One region of the Pseudoalteromonas sp. DY56-GL79 genome, then DNA from elsewhere that is predicted to be linked to it. Evidence: predicted binding sites of a transcription regulator. Region 1 holds the regulator's gene; the other holds the start of a gene.
What was found. Region 1 encodes sigma-54, which starts transcription at its own class of promoters, with help from an activator protein. Its sites were predicted from a motif close to GTTGGCACGNNNNTNGNNT; they were not measured.
Positions count from the first base shown of each region.

Region 2: the regulator sigma-54 is predicted to act here: its motif matches at 4,969-4,987, upstream of NO992_RS03030 (DUF3192 domain-containing protein).

Region 1 covers NZ_JANHZS010000006.1:52,729-60,786, reverse strand. Annotated here, with positions in the region: gene kdsC (3-deoxy-manno-octulosonate-8-phosphatase KdsC) at 1-145, shown strand, start outside; gene lptC (LPS export ABC transporter periplasmic protein LptC) at 142-696, shown strand; gene lptA (lipopolysaccharide transport periplasmic protein LptA) at 686-1,228, shown strand; gene lptB (LPS export ABC transporter ATP-binding protein) at 1,228-1,953, shown strand; gene NO992_RS05820 (RNA polymerase factor sigma-54) at 2,000-3,499, shown strand; gene hpf (ribosome hibernation promoting factor) at 3,529-3,816, shown strand; gene ptsN (PTS IIA-like nitrogen regulatory protein PtsN) at 3,818-4,276, shown strand; gene rapZ (RNase adapter RapZ) at 4,269-5,135, shown strand; gene NO992_RS05800 (HPr family phosphocarrier protein) at 5,136-5,405, shown strand; gene mgtE (magnesium transporter) at 6,128-7,486, shown strand; gene pmbA (metalloprotease PmbA) at 7,555-8,058, opposite strand, start outside.
Region 2 covers NZ_JANHZS010000003.1:105,779-113,836, forward strand. Annotated here, with positions in the region: gene NO992_RS03000 (tRNA-uridine aminocarboxypropyltransferase) at 1-161, opposite strand, end outside; gene NO992_RS03005 (GNAT family N-acetyltransferase) at 299-841, shown strand; gene NO992_RS03010 (1-acyl-sn-glycerol-3-phosphate acyltransferase) at 893-1,987, opposite strand; gene NO992_RS03015 (SO_0444 family Cu/Zn efflux transporter) at 2,155-3,429, opposite strand; gene zntR (Zn(2+)-responsive transcriptional regulator) at 3,422-3,829, opposite strand; gene NO992_RS03025 (D-2-hydroxyacid dehydrogenase) at 3,921-4,868, shown strand; gene NO992_RS03030 (DUF3192 domain-containing protein) at 5,066-5,446, shown strand; gene NO992_RS03035 (diguanylate cyclase domain-containing protein) at 5,515-6,417, opposite strand; gene NO992_RS03040 (response regulator) at 6,427-8,058, opposite strand, start outside.

The sequences.
Region 1 (8,058 bases):
CGTCAATGATGCACATCCTCTTGTCAAACGTATCGCCCACTACACCACTTTGATGCCTGGTGGTTTTGGTGCTGTGAGAGAACTGACTGATCTTCTAATGCTCAGCCAAAATCACTTATTGACTTCCAAAGGATCAAGTACATGACCGTATTGCGTGTCATCTTACTCATTGTTTTCGCTTCAATAATGGTATGGATGTGGTCGCCCATGTTTAATCCATCAGAGGCGGACTCAGCAAAAGAAGATGAACCGTTAGCTAAGCCCGATTATGTTGCAACCACACTTCAGCAAACGACCTATAGTGAAAATGGCTTATTAAACTATCAGGTAACTGCTGATAAGATGGAGTTGTATCAAGATCTTGGCTTTAGTCACTTTGAAAAGCCTATTTTCACCTTATATAACGGTGAGCAAAATTGGCAAATAAGTGCATTAGAAGCAACACTGTACGAAAACAATACCTTGATATTAGAGGGCAATGTGCTGGCAAAGAATTTAACGCCTAACGCCATGATCACCGATATCAATGCCGATAATGTAAGAGTTGAAATTAAGCAAAAATTGATGAAGTCGGAACACCCTGTCGTTATCACGGGTCCTAGTCTTAGGATCACGGGTAAAGGACTGCATGCGGATCTACAAAAGCAAGTGATCGAACTCATCAACCACACAAAGACAATTTATTATGACCAGTAAAATCATTAACAAACTAGTTTTCATCGGCTTGCTTGCAAGTTCTACTCTAGTAATTGCTGCAGAACAAAATGAAGTCATTATTGATGCTGGCCGTCAGCAAGCTCAACTGCAAAGCAACATCGGTATTTTTGAACAGAATGTTGTTATTATTCATGGCAACAGAAAAATAAATGCCGATCGCCTAGAAGTCCATCGCCGCGCGGAGCTTGGTACTAACAAGCAACTGCTTGTTGCAACTGGCAGCCCAGCTATTTTCAGCGAACGTCAACCTGATGGTAATTTGCTAGAAGCCAAAGCAAACGAAATTCGCTACGACGTTGCGAAAGGCACCTTAGTCATTTCTGGCGATGCGGAAATCAATCAAACTGGGCAAAAAATCAATGCTCAGGTCATCACCTATGACATTGAAAAGCAACTGATCAGTGCTGAGCGCTCAGACCAAGAAGATTCCCGTGTAAGAACCATCCTTGTTCCTGTTGATGACAAAAAAGACGCAAAAGATAAAAAAGCGCAGGAAGAAGGTAACAATTAATGAGCGAGCTCAAAGCAACTGGTCTAGCAAAGAGTTATAAAGGCCGCCAGGTCGTCAAAAATGTTGGCTTAAGTGTTCAAGCTGGCAGCATTGTAGGCTTATTGGGCCCGAATGGCGCAGGTAAAACCACGACCTTTTATATGATTGTAGGGTTAGTACCAAGCGACAAAGGTTTTATTCAGATTGATGACGAAGATATCACTTTGCTACCAATGCACAGCCGCGCGCGACTTGGTATTGGTTATCTACCGCAAGAGTCTTCGATCTTTAGAAAACTCACGGTCTATCAAAATTTGATGGCGATTTTAGAAACTCGAAAAGACTTATCTAAAGTTGAAAGAGAAGCTGAACTAAACGAGTTACTGGATGAGTTTAATATCCAACACATTCGCGACTCACAGGGCATGGCATTGTCGGGAGGCGAAAGAAGACGCGTAGAAATTGCTCGCGCTTTAGCCGCTAACCCTAAGTTTATCCTGTTAGATGAACCTTTTGCTGGTGTTGATCCTATTTCGGTGTTAGATATAAAGACAATCATAGAGCACCTAAAAAACCGCGGTATCGGTGTGCTAATCACCGATCATAACGTTAGAGAAACACTGGACGTATGTGAAAAAGCCTACATCGTTTCACATGGTGAGTTAATCGCTGCAGGCACGCCAGAACATGTTTTGGCAGATCAAACCGTAAGAGATGTCTACCTAGGCGAACAATTCAAGCTATAGTTAAGACGTAGTATTAATAACTGTTAAAAAGGATTGTTAGAGATACATGAGGCAATCATTACAGCTGCGCATGGGGCAGCAACTTACAATGACTCCACAACTGCAACAAGCCATTCGCTTGCTGCAGCTTAGTACATTGGATCTGCAACAAGAAATACAAGAAGCATTAGACAGCAATCCATTGTTGGAAGTGGAAGAAGGTGATAATACTGACGGCGAAAACACTGACCAACACAGTCAAGAAAAGAGCAGTGCTGACGACAATCAAGATTCAAGCGATGAAGTGCAGGTTAGTGACTATGAGATAGACTCAGATACAGCCATGAGCAAAGACACGGTGAGCGATGACCTCGCCATGGATGTCACTTGGGACGAGTATATGAGTGCAGCGCCCGCTGCAAGCTCAGGCCCACTTCCCGATGACGATAATGTTTATCAAGGGGAAACCTCTGAATCTCTCCACGACTATCTCATGTGGCAACTTGAGCTGACACCATTTAGTCCAACAGATAGAGCGATTGCGATTGCGATTATTGAAGCGGTCGACCTGTCAGGCATTTTAACACTGTCTTGCGAAGACATTTTAGAAAGCATTAATGATGAGAGTAGCGAAGAGCCTATTGAGCTGGATGAAGTCGAAGCCGTGCTCAAACGTATTCAGCTTTTCGATCCTGTCGGTATCGCAGCGCGTAGTTTACAAGAATGCTTGTGTATTCAGCTAAATCAATTCGCCCCAGATACGCCATGGATTGCCGAAACGAAAATGATCCTGACAGAGCATATCGACTTGCTTGCCAGCCGTGACTATCGAACTTTGACTAAGAAAACACGCCTTAAAGAAGCCGATCTCAAAGAGGTCATGACGTTAATTCATAGTCTTAACCCAAAACCAGCGGCAAGCATTATTCATGAAGAGCCTGAATATGTGATCCCTGACGTATCGGTGAAAAAAGTAAAAGGTCGTTGGGTCGTAGAGCTAAATCCTGATGCTATGCCTAAAATAAAAGTAAACGACCATTATGCTGCGATGTCTAGAACAGCGAAATCCAGTACAGATAGTCAGTTTATTCGCTCACATTTACAAGAAGCGAAGTGGTTTATTAAAAGCTTAGAAAGCCGAAATGATACTTTATTAAAAGTTACCAATTGCATTGTGCAACAACAACAGGCATTCTTTGAACATGGCCCCGAAGCAATGCGCCCTATGGTGCTAAATGATGTTGCTGAAATGGTTGAGATGCATGAGTCCACAATTTCCCGTGTGACAACACAAAAATACATGCATACACCTCGGGGAATATTTGAGCTGAAGTACTTCTTCTCTAGCCATGTAAGTACAGAAAATGGAGGTGAGTGCTCTTCTACAGCAATTAGAGCACTTATCAAAAAGCTGATAGCTGCAGAAAATACCGCGAAACCATTGAGTGACAGCAAAATTGCAGATATCTTAGCTGAGCAAGGAATTAAGGTAGCGAGACGTACGATTGCAAAATATCGTGAATCCCTAGCCATTCCACCGTCAAATCAGCGTAAAAGCTTGATATAAGACGTAAAAACCAAGAAGGAAAAATGCTTATGCAACTAAATCTAACTGGTCGCCATGTAGAAATTACTGACTCATTAAGAGACTATGTCACCAACAAGTTTGCGAAGCTAGAAAGGCACTTTGATCATATCAATAACGTGCATGTGATCCTTGATGTCGAGAAGCTAGTACAAAAAGCAGAAGCAACATTACACGTAAACGGCGGCGAGCTATTTGCATCAACAGAGCATCAAGATATGTATGCCGCAATTGATGGCCTTATCGACAAGCTAGATCGTCAAGTTATTAAACACAAAGAGAAGCTCACTCGACACTAAGATGAAATTAAGTGAATTGGTGAACAAGGACTGCAGTAAAGCTGCGGTCCTTTTTAATAGCAAAAAACGTATTTTAGAATACATCAGCGAACTGGCTCATAGCCAAATTCCAAATACCAGTCAGCATGCTATCTTAGACGCTTTAATGGCGCGAGAGAAATTAGGCAGCACAGGGATCGGTAAAGGTATTGCCATTCCTCATGGTAGACTTGAAGGTTTGGATAAAATCCTTGCAATGGTGCTTGTTAGCGAGCAAGGGATCCAGTTTGAAGCCATAGATAAGCAGCCTGTCGATATTTTTGTCGCGTTCATCGTACCCGAAGGTGATAATCAACAGCACCTGAAGACCTTAGCGGCGATTGCTGATACACTCAAAGACAAGTCTTTTTGCAAAATGCTTAGGCAAGCAAAAAGTGATGACGAGTTATATGCAGTGATCCAAGGTGAACTTGATGAGTGATGAAGAAAAAGGACTCGAGCTTATCATTATCAGTGGCCGCTCAGGCTCTGGTAAATCTGTAGCGCTTCGAGTATTGGAAGACTTAGGCTACTATTGTGTAGATAACATTCCAGTCAATTTACTGCCGTCTTTAGTCCGCAGCGTTTCCGACAATTATAATAAAATTGCAGTCAGTATTGATGTTAGAAACTTGCCTAAAGAACAGGACGAGTTTAATGACATTCTTGAATACTTGCCTGGTTTCGCCAAACCTACCCTGTTTTATTTAGACAGTGACGATCAAACCCTGATAAAACGCTTCTCAGAAACACGCCGTTTGCACCCTCTTTCACTACATAATCTTCCATTAGATGTTGCGATAAAGAAAGAACGGGAATTGTTAGACGTGTTGATCACACGCGCTGATTTTCTCATTGATACTACAGGCCTGAGCGTTCATCAACTTGCGGAAGATATCCGCGAAAAAATCTTAGGTAAGAAAGACAAACAACTCATTATTACCTTTGAATCTTTCGGCTTTAAACACGGCATCCCAAAACAAGCGGATTACGTTTTTGATGCGCGCTTTTTGCCCAACCCACATTGGGAGCCTGAGCTTAAGCCGCTAACTGGCCTAGATCAGCCAGTCAAAGACTATTTGTCGAGTCACAGCATCGTGCAAAAGTTTACTTGGCAGATCCAAACCTTTGTACAAACTTGGTTACCACACTTAGAGCGTAATAATCGCAGTTATCTAACGATCGCAATAGGATGTACTGGTGGACAACATCGCTCGGTATACTTAGCGCAAACCATTGGCGAGCGATTTGCAAAAACCCATCCCAACGTCAAAATTCGCCACCGTGAGCAAGAGGGTTAAATGTTAGAAGATACGTTTTTAATCCAGAACAAGCTCGGCCTGCACGCTCGAGCAGCGACGGTTCTTGCGCAATTAGCGACCCAATTTGATGCCGAAGTGACCTTATATCAAGGAGACAAAAGTGCTGCTGCTGACAGCGTACTAGCGCTGTTGTTACTTGAAAGCAGCCAAGGAAAAGAAGTACGAGTGGTTTGTGAAGGTCCCGATGCTCAGTATGCACTAGACGCCATTGGTGGACTAATAGAAAATAAATTTAATGAATCCGAGTAACTTGGGTTACTAGCGCCCAGATAGCACTAAGGCCCGATTCATTTATTCCCTGCTAATCTCCCCCTCCGTAACCAGACTGGTATAATACCAATTAGTCTTAATACTTGCTCAATTTGAAGGAGCAAATCTGACGCTGACTGTGTTAAAAATTTTTCATTTAGAACAACTAAATAACCTGAGCTGCGGATAATTAATGCCTTTCTAGCAGCCAGTTTTAGCGCTAACTGCGTTGAATTCACTTCCAATAGCCAGCTATTGGTGCGTAAATTCGCCTTGTTTTCCCTAAAACTTGCTGGCTAAACAAGGAAAAAACTAAGTTGTGCTTTAGCAACAATGAGTTGGAACATTCCTTATCCAAACCTCAGGTTAAATAGCAAAATTTTCGCCGTGTTATCGACAAGATTTTCTCGCCTCAAAATAGATCACTTAATTAAGCGAATTGGTATAATAAGTCTCTCATAATTAAGCGTAAACCTTGGTAGTTCCCAATAAACTGAGTTACACTGTAATACCAATTTAGGTTTCTTTCGTGCAGTAAAGCGAGTTGCCGAGAAAATCCTATTTTATCGTTGCGTACACCTTTAACGTGTATTAACGATAGCAACCCACCAGCAGAAACAACACGAATAAAATTCAAATTAAGAAATTGATTTCTGCGATAAAGTAAATGAATTGGGTTAACTTCATCACGTTAGCCAACATTATTATCAAAAAGGATGCCTATGCCTGAAGTATTTGAACAAGACTACACACTGGAACAACTCCAAAAGGTAACTAAAGCCTTAAACAGTGGTCAGTTTGTTCAAGTTAGGCGTATGCTCGCAGAAACAGCTCCTTGTGATACAGCACTGCTTTTAGAATCATCTCCTCATAAAGTTCGCTCTATGCTGTGGCAGCTCGTTGACCCAGATATCCAAGGGGATGTTTTAGAGGAACTGTCAGAGGACGTAAGACTTGGGATCATCGCCCAGATGGAGCCGGAGCTAATTGCTGCCGCTACAGAAGACATGGACGACGATGACCTTGGTGATGTCCTGAGAAGCCTGCCTGATACCGTCTACCAAGATGTTATTGGTGCGATGGATAGCCAAGATAGAGAACGTGCGACACAAGCATTGTCCTACAAGGAGCACTCGGCCGGTGCGCTAATGAGCACCGACACGGTCACTATTCGACCCGATGTTACCTTAGAAGTTGTATTTAGATATCTACGTCTTAAAGGCGAATTGCCAGACGGTACGGACGAGTTGTATGTAGTTGATAAAGACAACTGCTTTTTAGGTACGCTGCCAGTCAATACCTTATTAACTAAGTCTCCTGACAGTATGGTTCGAGACTTGATGGATGAAGATAAGGAAACGATCCCTATCTCCATGGATGAATCTGAAGTGGCGCAGCTTTTTGAGCGTCATAACTGGATCTCAGCTCCTGTAGTTGACGATAACGCCCATTTGCTTGGTCGTGTCACCATTGATGACGTTGTTGACGTCATCCGTGAAGATGCTGAGCACAGCTTGTTAAGTATGGCAGGTCTTGAAGATGAAGAAGACACCTTTGCGCCAGTTCTAAAAAGTAGCCAGCGCCGCTCTATTTGGCTTGGGATTAACCTGTTAACCGCCTTAATGGCAGCGTTTGTTGCAAGCTTCTTCGAAGGTACTCTGGATATTTTACCTATTCTCGCGGTGTTAAATGGCATAGTACCAAGTATGGGTGGCGTTGCCGGTAGCCAAACGCTAACCTTAGTGATCCGTGGTATTGCCCTTGGTCATATTAACCAGACTAACCAAAAGTTTTTAATGGGTAAAGAGCTGGCGATAGGTGCCTTAAATGGCGTGCTGTGGTCTGTCTTGATCGCAGGGGTTATTGCTATATGGCAGTGGGATTTTACACTCGGTGCTGTAATTGCCTTCGCGATGTTTATGAACTTAGTCGCTGCAGGTATCGCGGGAGCCAGTATTCCAATTATGTTAAAGAAAATGAATATCGATCCAGCGCTAGCTGGTAGTGTGGTACTAACAACGGTTACTGATATTGTCGGGATCTTTGCATTCCTTGGCACCGCCACTTGGTTATTAGTGTAGCAGTAACATAGTCTACATAGCGGGAAATGCTGGTCAAAACCAGCATTTCTTGAACTGAGGAGGGAGAGTTATTCGCCCGCTATTTGCATAGTATTGAGTAATATTGAGCCGGTTTGTACTGCGCCTCGACATTCAATATCACCGCCAATCCCTTCAATCCCCATAAACATATCTTTTAAATTACCAGCAATCGTAATTTCACTTACAGGATATTGAAGTTCTCCATTTTCAACCCAAAAACCAGCAGCGCCCCTTGAGTAATCACCAGTTACCGTATTAACACCTTGCCCCATAAGTTCAGTGACTAACAAACCGGTGCCCATCGACGCAAGTAGGCTAGTTAAATCGTCGTGTGTTGGTTTTACTAACCAGTTATGGATCCCACCTGCGTGACCTGTCGCTTGCATATTCATTCTACGTGCGGCATAGCTTGCCAATAAGTAAGTATTAAGCACGCCATCTGTGATAATTTCTCGGTCGATGGTTTTTACACCTTCACTATCAAAAGGACTCGAAGCAAGTCCTCTTAGTAAATGTGGCTTCTCTTCAATGTTTACGCAGCGATTAAAAAT
Region 2 (8,058 bases), on a different contig from region 1:
ACCGCACAGTCTGCTTTGGCCACTTCGACTTTATCGCAAATACATAGAGTCGTGGCTAATAAGCAGCATTCACAACGCGCAAGCTTTGATCCCCTTGCCTTATATTCGCGTTGAGCCGCAGCGATTTGACGCTGTCTAAGCGCTAGTACTGAATTATTCACTCTGTTCCCCATCTAAAAATGCCGGCGTATTTTAGTAAAGCGCTCGGCTGGCGTCTATGCAAACTTATGCAACATCTTTACTCATGACATAAGCTTTTGTACTCTAAAGTTTTATTGGGTTTCATTAGGAGTAAAAAATGCAAGTAAAGGACTCTGCAAGACTGAGTTATCGCCTACTCACCTCACAAGATGCACAGCTGCTCGCCGATCTTGATAGCGACCCTGAGGTAATGAAATACATCACAGGCGGTCAGACTAACTCACTTGAAGAAGTAAAAACTGTATATATTCCACGTTTAACAGAGTTTACCGATGAGATCAAAGGTTGGGGGCTTTGGGGTTGTTTCGAGCTGCCAAACAAGGTATTTATTGGTTGGATTTTGGTTCGCCCTGCTAATTTCTTTTCAGAACAAAGAAACGATCAGGATTTAGAGCTTGGTTGGCGTTTTAAACAAGCCTCTTGGGGCAAAGGGTTTGCAACAGAGGCCGCACAACATATTATTCCAGACCTAATAGCAGCCAATCCTACTTTGACGCACTTGAGCGCTATCGCTGAAGAAGAGAACCTTGGATCCATCAAAATTATGCAGAAACTTGGGATGAATTATGTGAAAAAAGGGCTTCACAAAGATATTTTAGGAGATATGGAAGTCGTTTATTATCATAAAGTTCTTAATTAACCGAACAAAAGCGCAACCACCTAAGACTACGGTTGCGCTTGCTCACTGCTATTAAATGCCTTTGCGACGCAGTGGTTCGGCATACATGCTCAACACCAATTGCTTCAGCTCTTCCGGTACAGACTCTAGTTTAGAGATAAAGTCCTCTTTATCTTCTGGACTAACTTGTGCATCATCACCTGCTGCTAGGTGATTGGTTGAATGTAGATAGTATAAATCTAAAATCTGTTTATCAATGACATTCGCCAGCTCATCTGGGTTTTCAACATCCGCAGTGATAGGATCGCCAAATGCGATATGCACATGGCCTTTATCTGAACTAAAGCCCTCGACAATGCTAGCAATGTCTTCGCCTTGTGCTTTCACATATTGGCCAAACTGCTTTTTATGGTATAGCTCTTTAGCCTTAGCAACCGCGCATGGCTCATATTGATAGGAGATGGCAACGGGCACTATCCTGAGCTGCTTTACATATTCTGAAAAATCTAGCTTCTGTTTGCGACCATTGAGCTGTAGCATTTTTAACAGTGCTGGATCGGTTTGATCTACTCCATCCTTTGCACGCCCCTCTTTTTGCGCAATCCAAATGGAGTTACCTTCACTCAATGAGTCAAAAATATAGGCAGAAAGCTGGGTTAATGCTTTTAGCATTTCTTTCGGCGCCTTTGCCGAACGTTTTACTATAAAACTCTTATTAAGGCGCATAAGCTCAGTGATATAAGGTACTTGTAGTAAGTTATCACCAATAGCGATACGCACCGTACGCATATCTTGCTGATGCAAGCCCCAGTTAACAAGCGCAGGGTCTAATACGATATCACGGTGATTTGAAATAAATAAATACGAGGTATTCGAGTCCAATGTTTCAAGGCCAGAATAAGTCACTTTAGACGTCGTTTTATTGATTAAAATTTGTAGATAGTACGCCACTTCATCTTGTACTTGTTCAATCGTACAAAAATCTCCCCACTTCTTTTTTAGTTTCATTCTTACGAGTGGGCGTGCAATAGCAGGCCAGGCATTCAACCAAGCTGGCAGGTTATATTTGGCGATCACATCAATGAATTGATCATCACCTAGTAGACGTGCCAATGCTGGCACTACTTCATCATCATTATACGGTCTAATGTCAGCGTATTTATCCACTCTACTTCTCAAATTGTCGGATTAACGAATACTGGAACGCATTCTATCGTGTCAAATAAACAGACGCTAAGCATTTCATGTCTGACCACCAAGGCGATATACCAAGTTGGAACATTAAATGCTTAAGCGTCATGCAATTGTAATACGGTAAAAAGTACCACAATTGTTTATCTTCTAACAACTTTACCTAATTTGAGTATAGCTAATCTTAGTAAGAGTGCTGCTAATAATGCGCCCATCGATACTGTTAACCAATGTGGTAGCACTTCGTGCTCCTCACCTATCATCGGCGTTACTACAAAACCGTAAGTATTAACTAAGTAATCAGTTAAATAGCCAAAGATAAGCGCAACCCCGATAACGCCGCCCAAATAGGCAAACACGGCACGACGCCCTAATTCTTTACCTACCACCCCAATTGTGGCGATGTTAGTTGCAGGACCTGCGAGCATAAATACCAATACTGCACCAGGTGAAACACCAGCCATTAATAAACCCGCAGCGATTGGAGTTGAAGCGGTGGCGCAAATATACATTGGGATACTGATAAGAATAACCACTAGCATGGCAATAATACCGTCGCCCCATTGGGATAAGAAAGACTCAGGCACGAAGGTTTGCACTAACGCTGCAAAGAATAAACCGATAAGAAGCCAAACTGCGGTGTCGGACAGTAATTGATTACAGCTGAACTTAACAGCTTCTACAATTTTACCAAAACCCCCTTGGTTTTCAGGTATATGGGCAGGCTCACAACAACTTGTCGTGGCTGATGAAGCATCGCAACAACTGGTTACGGTAGGCTCCGTAGTATCACAACAAGACATATTCGCCCCTGCCATTGCTAATTGAGGGCCTGCAGGCGCACAGCAGCTTGAGCTTACTTTTGCGGTTTCCACTTTAGTGCTGGCGCAACAGCTATCATGGCTGTGATGCTTTTCAGCAGGCTTTGGCTCTGAGTGATGATTAGCGTCACAACAACCGCTAGTCGCGCTTGGTTCTTCTGAGGTATTAAGGTGCTTTAGCGACACAGGCTTATCATCTTTCTCACTGCCAACGAGCAACCCAGCCGCAATTGCGCTAACCACAGCCGCAATTGGCCTAATTATCGCCATAAAAGGACCAAGTAGCACATAAGAAACCGAGATAGAATCCACGCCAGTTTCAGGCGTTGAGACTAAAAATGCGGTTGTCGCACTTTTTGAGCCGCCCGCTCTTCTCAGTCCCACTGCAGCTGGAATAACGCCGCAAGAGCAAAGCGGCATCGGCGCCCCAATCAGTGCTGCCTTTATCGTCGTCCAAAATCCTTCTTTCCCTAAATGCTTTTGCAACAAATCTTTTGGAATAAATACATTAAGTAACCCGGCCAATATTAGGCCAAGCAGTAACCACGGGGCAGATACTAAAAATAGCTGCCAAAAATTTACTATCAGTTCATTCATCGATAGCCTCCAAGGCCGTTAAAATCGAGCAGCTCACAGCCGCTTCCTTACCGCCGCAGCATTGCTCTGCTAGCGTCGATAACGATTGTTCAAATTTTTGTAACTCAGCGATACGCGCTCTCACTAAATCTCGTTTAGTGATAGTCAGTGTTTTCACTTCTTCACAACTGTGCTGATGCTTTTCAAACTTTATCTTCAGCAAGTCTTGCACTTCTTTGAGGCTGAACCCCACTTCCTTCGCACGAAGAATAAAGCGCATTTGCTTTTCACTTTGCTCATCAAACAACCGATACCCGCCCTCGCTCCTTGTGCAAGGGTGTAGGAGATCGTTTGCTTCATAATACCTTAACGTGTCAGTTGATACGTTAAGCCGCTTTGCCAGCTCACCAATCTTTACCACTTTACACTCCCAAGTCCTGAAGATTATCCTAGTCGACATCACAAGTATAAACCTTAGAGTTAACTCCAAAGTCAAGAAAAGGATAAAAATAATGCGAATCGTGGTATTAGACGCTAAAACCCTTGCAGGAACCGATCTTTCCCTCATTGCCAAACTAGGCACATTAACGTCTTACGACACCACATCCAGTGAGGACATCATCACACGCTGTAAAGATGCAGCAGTCATCATCACCAATAAAGTACAATTAACTGAAGAAACGATCGCGGCGTTACCGCAATTACAACTGATTTGTGTTGCGGCCACAGGCGTCAACAACATCGACTTAGCAGCCGCAAAAGCCCATCGCATTGCGGTTGCCAATGTGGCTGGTTATTCGACGCCTTCTGTCGTGCAGCACACCTTTACTATGCTTGGTAACTTAATGACAAATATTCATCGTTACCAGCAAGACTGCCATGCAGGGCTTTGGCAGCAAAGTGACATGTTTTGTCGTTTGGACTACAGCATCAATGAAATTGCAGGCAAAAACTTTGTGATCGTAGGCCATGGAACGTTAGGAGAAGCCGTTGCAAAAGTCGCACAAGCATTTGGAGCTCAGGTAATTGTTGCCGAACGTAGAGGCGTAACTGAGGTTAGAGCAGGACGAATGGCTTTTGAAGAAGCACTGCGAATTGCAGATATTGTATCAATTCACTGCCCGCTTACCGCTGAAACAGAAAACCTGATTGCGAGTGCTGAATTCGCCCTACTTCCAAATCATGCCTATATTATCAACACCGCGAGAGGCGGAATAGTCAATGAGCAAGCGCTGGTGGATGCACTAACTAATGAGCAAATAGCTGGTGCTGCTGTGGATGTCCTCACACAAGAGCCGGCACAAGCAAGCAATCCACTCGTTCAATACCAAGGGGAAAACTTGCTTTTAACACCGCATACGGCATGGGCAAGTAAAGAGGCCATCGAACGTTTAGTCGGCGAAATTGCCATTAATATTGAAAGTTTTGTGGCTGGGACAACGAGAAACCGAGTGGTCTAGATTATTGTTTTAGTGAGTGATATAGCCAAATGTTAGTGAAAATCATCAACTACAAACTGATTAAAAACCAACAACAAACTGATATTTATAAACTTTATTAGTTGGCAAAGAGTTTGCACCTCTGGGATAATTCAAGCAAAAAACAAATGGCTGTTTGCATTATTTGCTCAGCAACAAAATTAAAAAGGAAAACAACAATGAAAAAATTAATGTTAGTGGCTGCGCTTAGCTCTACTCTATTATCAGGCTGTATCGTTGCTGTATCCGACGGTGAAGTAGAGCATGGTTGGGCTTCTGAATACAACTCGTCTAACTGGGAACATAAACAGCGTAAAAATCGTGAGAAGATTGCCAACCTTGAAATGGGCGCGTCTTACTCATCAGTAAAAGACATGTTTGCAACCCCTGATTTTAGCGAGTTGGTGTCAAAAGACGGCGACAACTATCAAGTGCTTTACTATGCAACCAACAGCAAACACTCAGACGGCAAAGTAACAAAAGATGAGTGCACGCCATTGGTATTCAAAAACAACCAACTGGTTGGCTTTGGCGACAACGCACTAAAACAAATTCAGTAAGACCTTATTGCACCAAGGATGGTGAATAATGCGGATACGCTCTTTTCCCTGCATGTGGCTTTAGATATTTATAACGCTTTAATAAATACCGTGCTTTGCTGCTTTTGTGCAACGGCAAGGGCACTATCTGCCATTTTGATCAACTCACCAAGCTCACTACTACAGTGATTTTCAATATGAACTGCACCAATGCTAACGCTCACATGAGCACATATCGGTGAGGCAATATGGGGGATTTTTAACGCATTAACCGAGTCATGCAACGCTTCTGCTATCTCATTAATTACATCGATATTATGCTGAGTTAGCACCAACGCAAAACGAGTACCATCAAAACGGCCAATAAATAAAGAACGTCGGGTAGCGCCTTCTTCTAGCGCTTTGGCGACCTTAAATAAGCAATCATCACCGTGCATGTAGCCATAATGCTCATTAAACGTTTTAAAATAGTCCACCTCAACCAGCATAACGGTAAACGCACTGCCATCAGCTTTTGCGCTTTCTAATGCTGATTTCATCGCTTCATCTAGATATCTTCGATTGGGCAACTCCGTTAAACCATCGATAGAGGCTAGCTTTTCTAGCAGGTCATTTTTCTTTTTTATTGCTAAATGGTTTTTGATCCTGGCTTTTACAATCAAAGGGTTAAAGGGCTTAGTAATATAATCCACGGCCCCTAACTCCAAACCTCGTGCTTCATCTTTAAAGCTCACACTACCGGAGATCACGACAACGGGAATACCGTAAGTGCTCGCATCCTTTTTTAGGCACTCTAAAACAGAAAATCCAGCGCCGTCAGCCATTAACACATCTAAAATAATAAGGTCTGGTTTGCTTGCTTTTAGTTCATCAATACATAACTTAGTATCAGTGCTATGGGATAACCGATGGCCGTCACCTAATGTATTACTTAGGACCATCTTATTTATTGGGTCATCATCAATAATAAAAATGTGCTCAGCTTGCTGCATCTTATGACGCTACCTTTTTAGCTCGATAAAGCACACCACCTGTGAAAGTGCATTTGTTAACACATCCAAGTCAGTGCGATTTGTTATTGTTGTGATCGTTTTGCTTTGTGTTTCAAGGTCTTTTGCAACTTTCGCTAGTCGCTTAAAGCCCAGACCTGCTGCAGCGCCCTTAATTCCGTGTGCTAACTCGAATAATGCTGAACCTTGCTCTATTTCAGCAACCTGTTCTAGGTAATCATGGCAAAGTTTAGCAAATTTATCTAACATTGTTTGCAAAAACGTTTCATTTTGCATCATTTGTGATAAAGCAAACTCATAATCAAAAAAAGCTTCTTCTGTTTTATCTGACTGGAAAATATTACTTGCCAATGCCTTGCACGCCTGTGTGCTATTAATTGGTTTTACCAAATAATCATTCATGCCAACGGCTGTGGCTTTCGCCCGCTCTTCTTTGCTTGCATTGGCGGTCAAGGCAATAACGGGTAGCTCAGTTTCAGACCACACGGCTCTGATCTGCTTGGTCGCTTGATAGCCATCAATGTTTGGCATATGGATATCCATCAGGATGATGTCGGGTTGCAGTGAGCGACAAACTTCCTCAATATGTTCGGCGCTTTGTAGCCCTATGGTAGAAATACCATTCTGCTTCAACATATTTTCAGTAATATCTAAATTTAAGTTGTTATCGTCGACCACCAAGCAAAGCGCACCGGCAACCTGCATACACACGTTGTCGACGGTTTGCGTCATATGGGCAAATTCAGCAAGCCAAGTATAGGCTGATTGGTAAAACACACTTTGATTAAGCGCAATATGGTTACTTTGCTCAGGAAACTCCCCTTCACTATGCAGTAGTAATGCGGTATTTCCAGGTAGCGCATAAGCGGGGTCAAGCGCTGCTTCTGGTGGAATAACAACAATAGACTTGTCGAGCTGAGCATGCATTGCGTGCAATCGCTCAACAGATAAAGGTTCCGCAAGACCTGCAAAATAGCTTGGTAAGCTATGCGCTTCGGTGGTGAGACAGTAAACTTCTTTGTGACTATCCACGACTGGACAAGCGCCTTTATCTAGCACCAATTCGAAGAAAAAGCAGCTTCCTTCGTTCGGGGTTGAGTTAACCGCAATATCGCCACCTAAGAGTGCAACTTCTTGCTTCACAATCGCAAGCCCCAAACCAATGCCTTCGTGACGACGTGTGAAGCTTTCATCACCTTGGGTAAATGCATCAAAAAGGTGTTCAATTTCTTGCGATTTGATCCCAACTCCAGTGTCCCAAACAGCAAACTTTATGGTTTGTTTTGCAGCTCTATCATTAACTAACGTTACCTTCAAACCAACCTTACCTTGATTGGTATACTTTACAGCGTTACCAAGTAGGTTTACTAAGATTTGCTTTACCTTATCTTCATCACTGTACAGGTAAGGCCAAACTTGAGGGTCGACCTGTAACTCAAATTCCAAACCTTTTTGTATACATAAAGGCTTAATCAGTGATTCTATCGTGGTAAATACATGGCAGGTCTGAAATGTCTCGTATTGAATTGTGCCTTGATGACTTTCGACTTTAGCAAACTCTAAAATACTATTGAGCATGGTAAGCAGCTCGTTTGCAGCTCCAGAAAGCTGCTGCAATTTTTT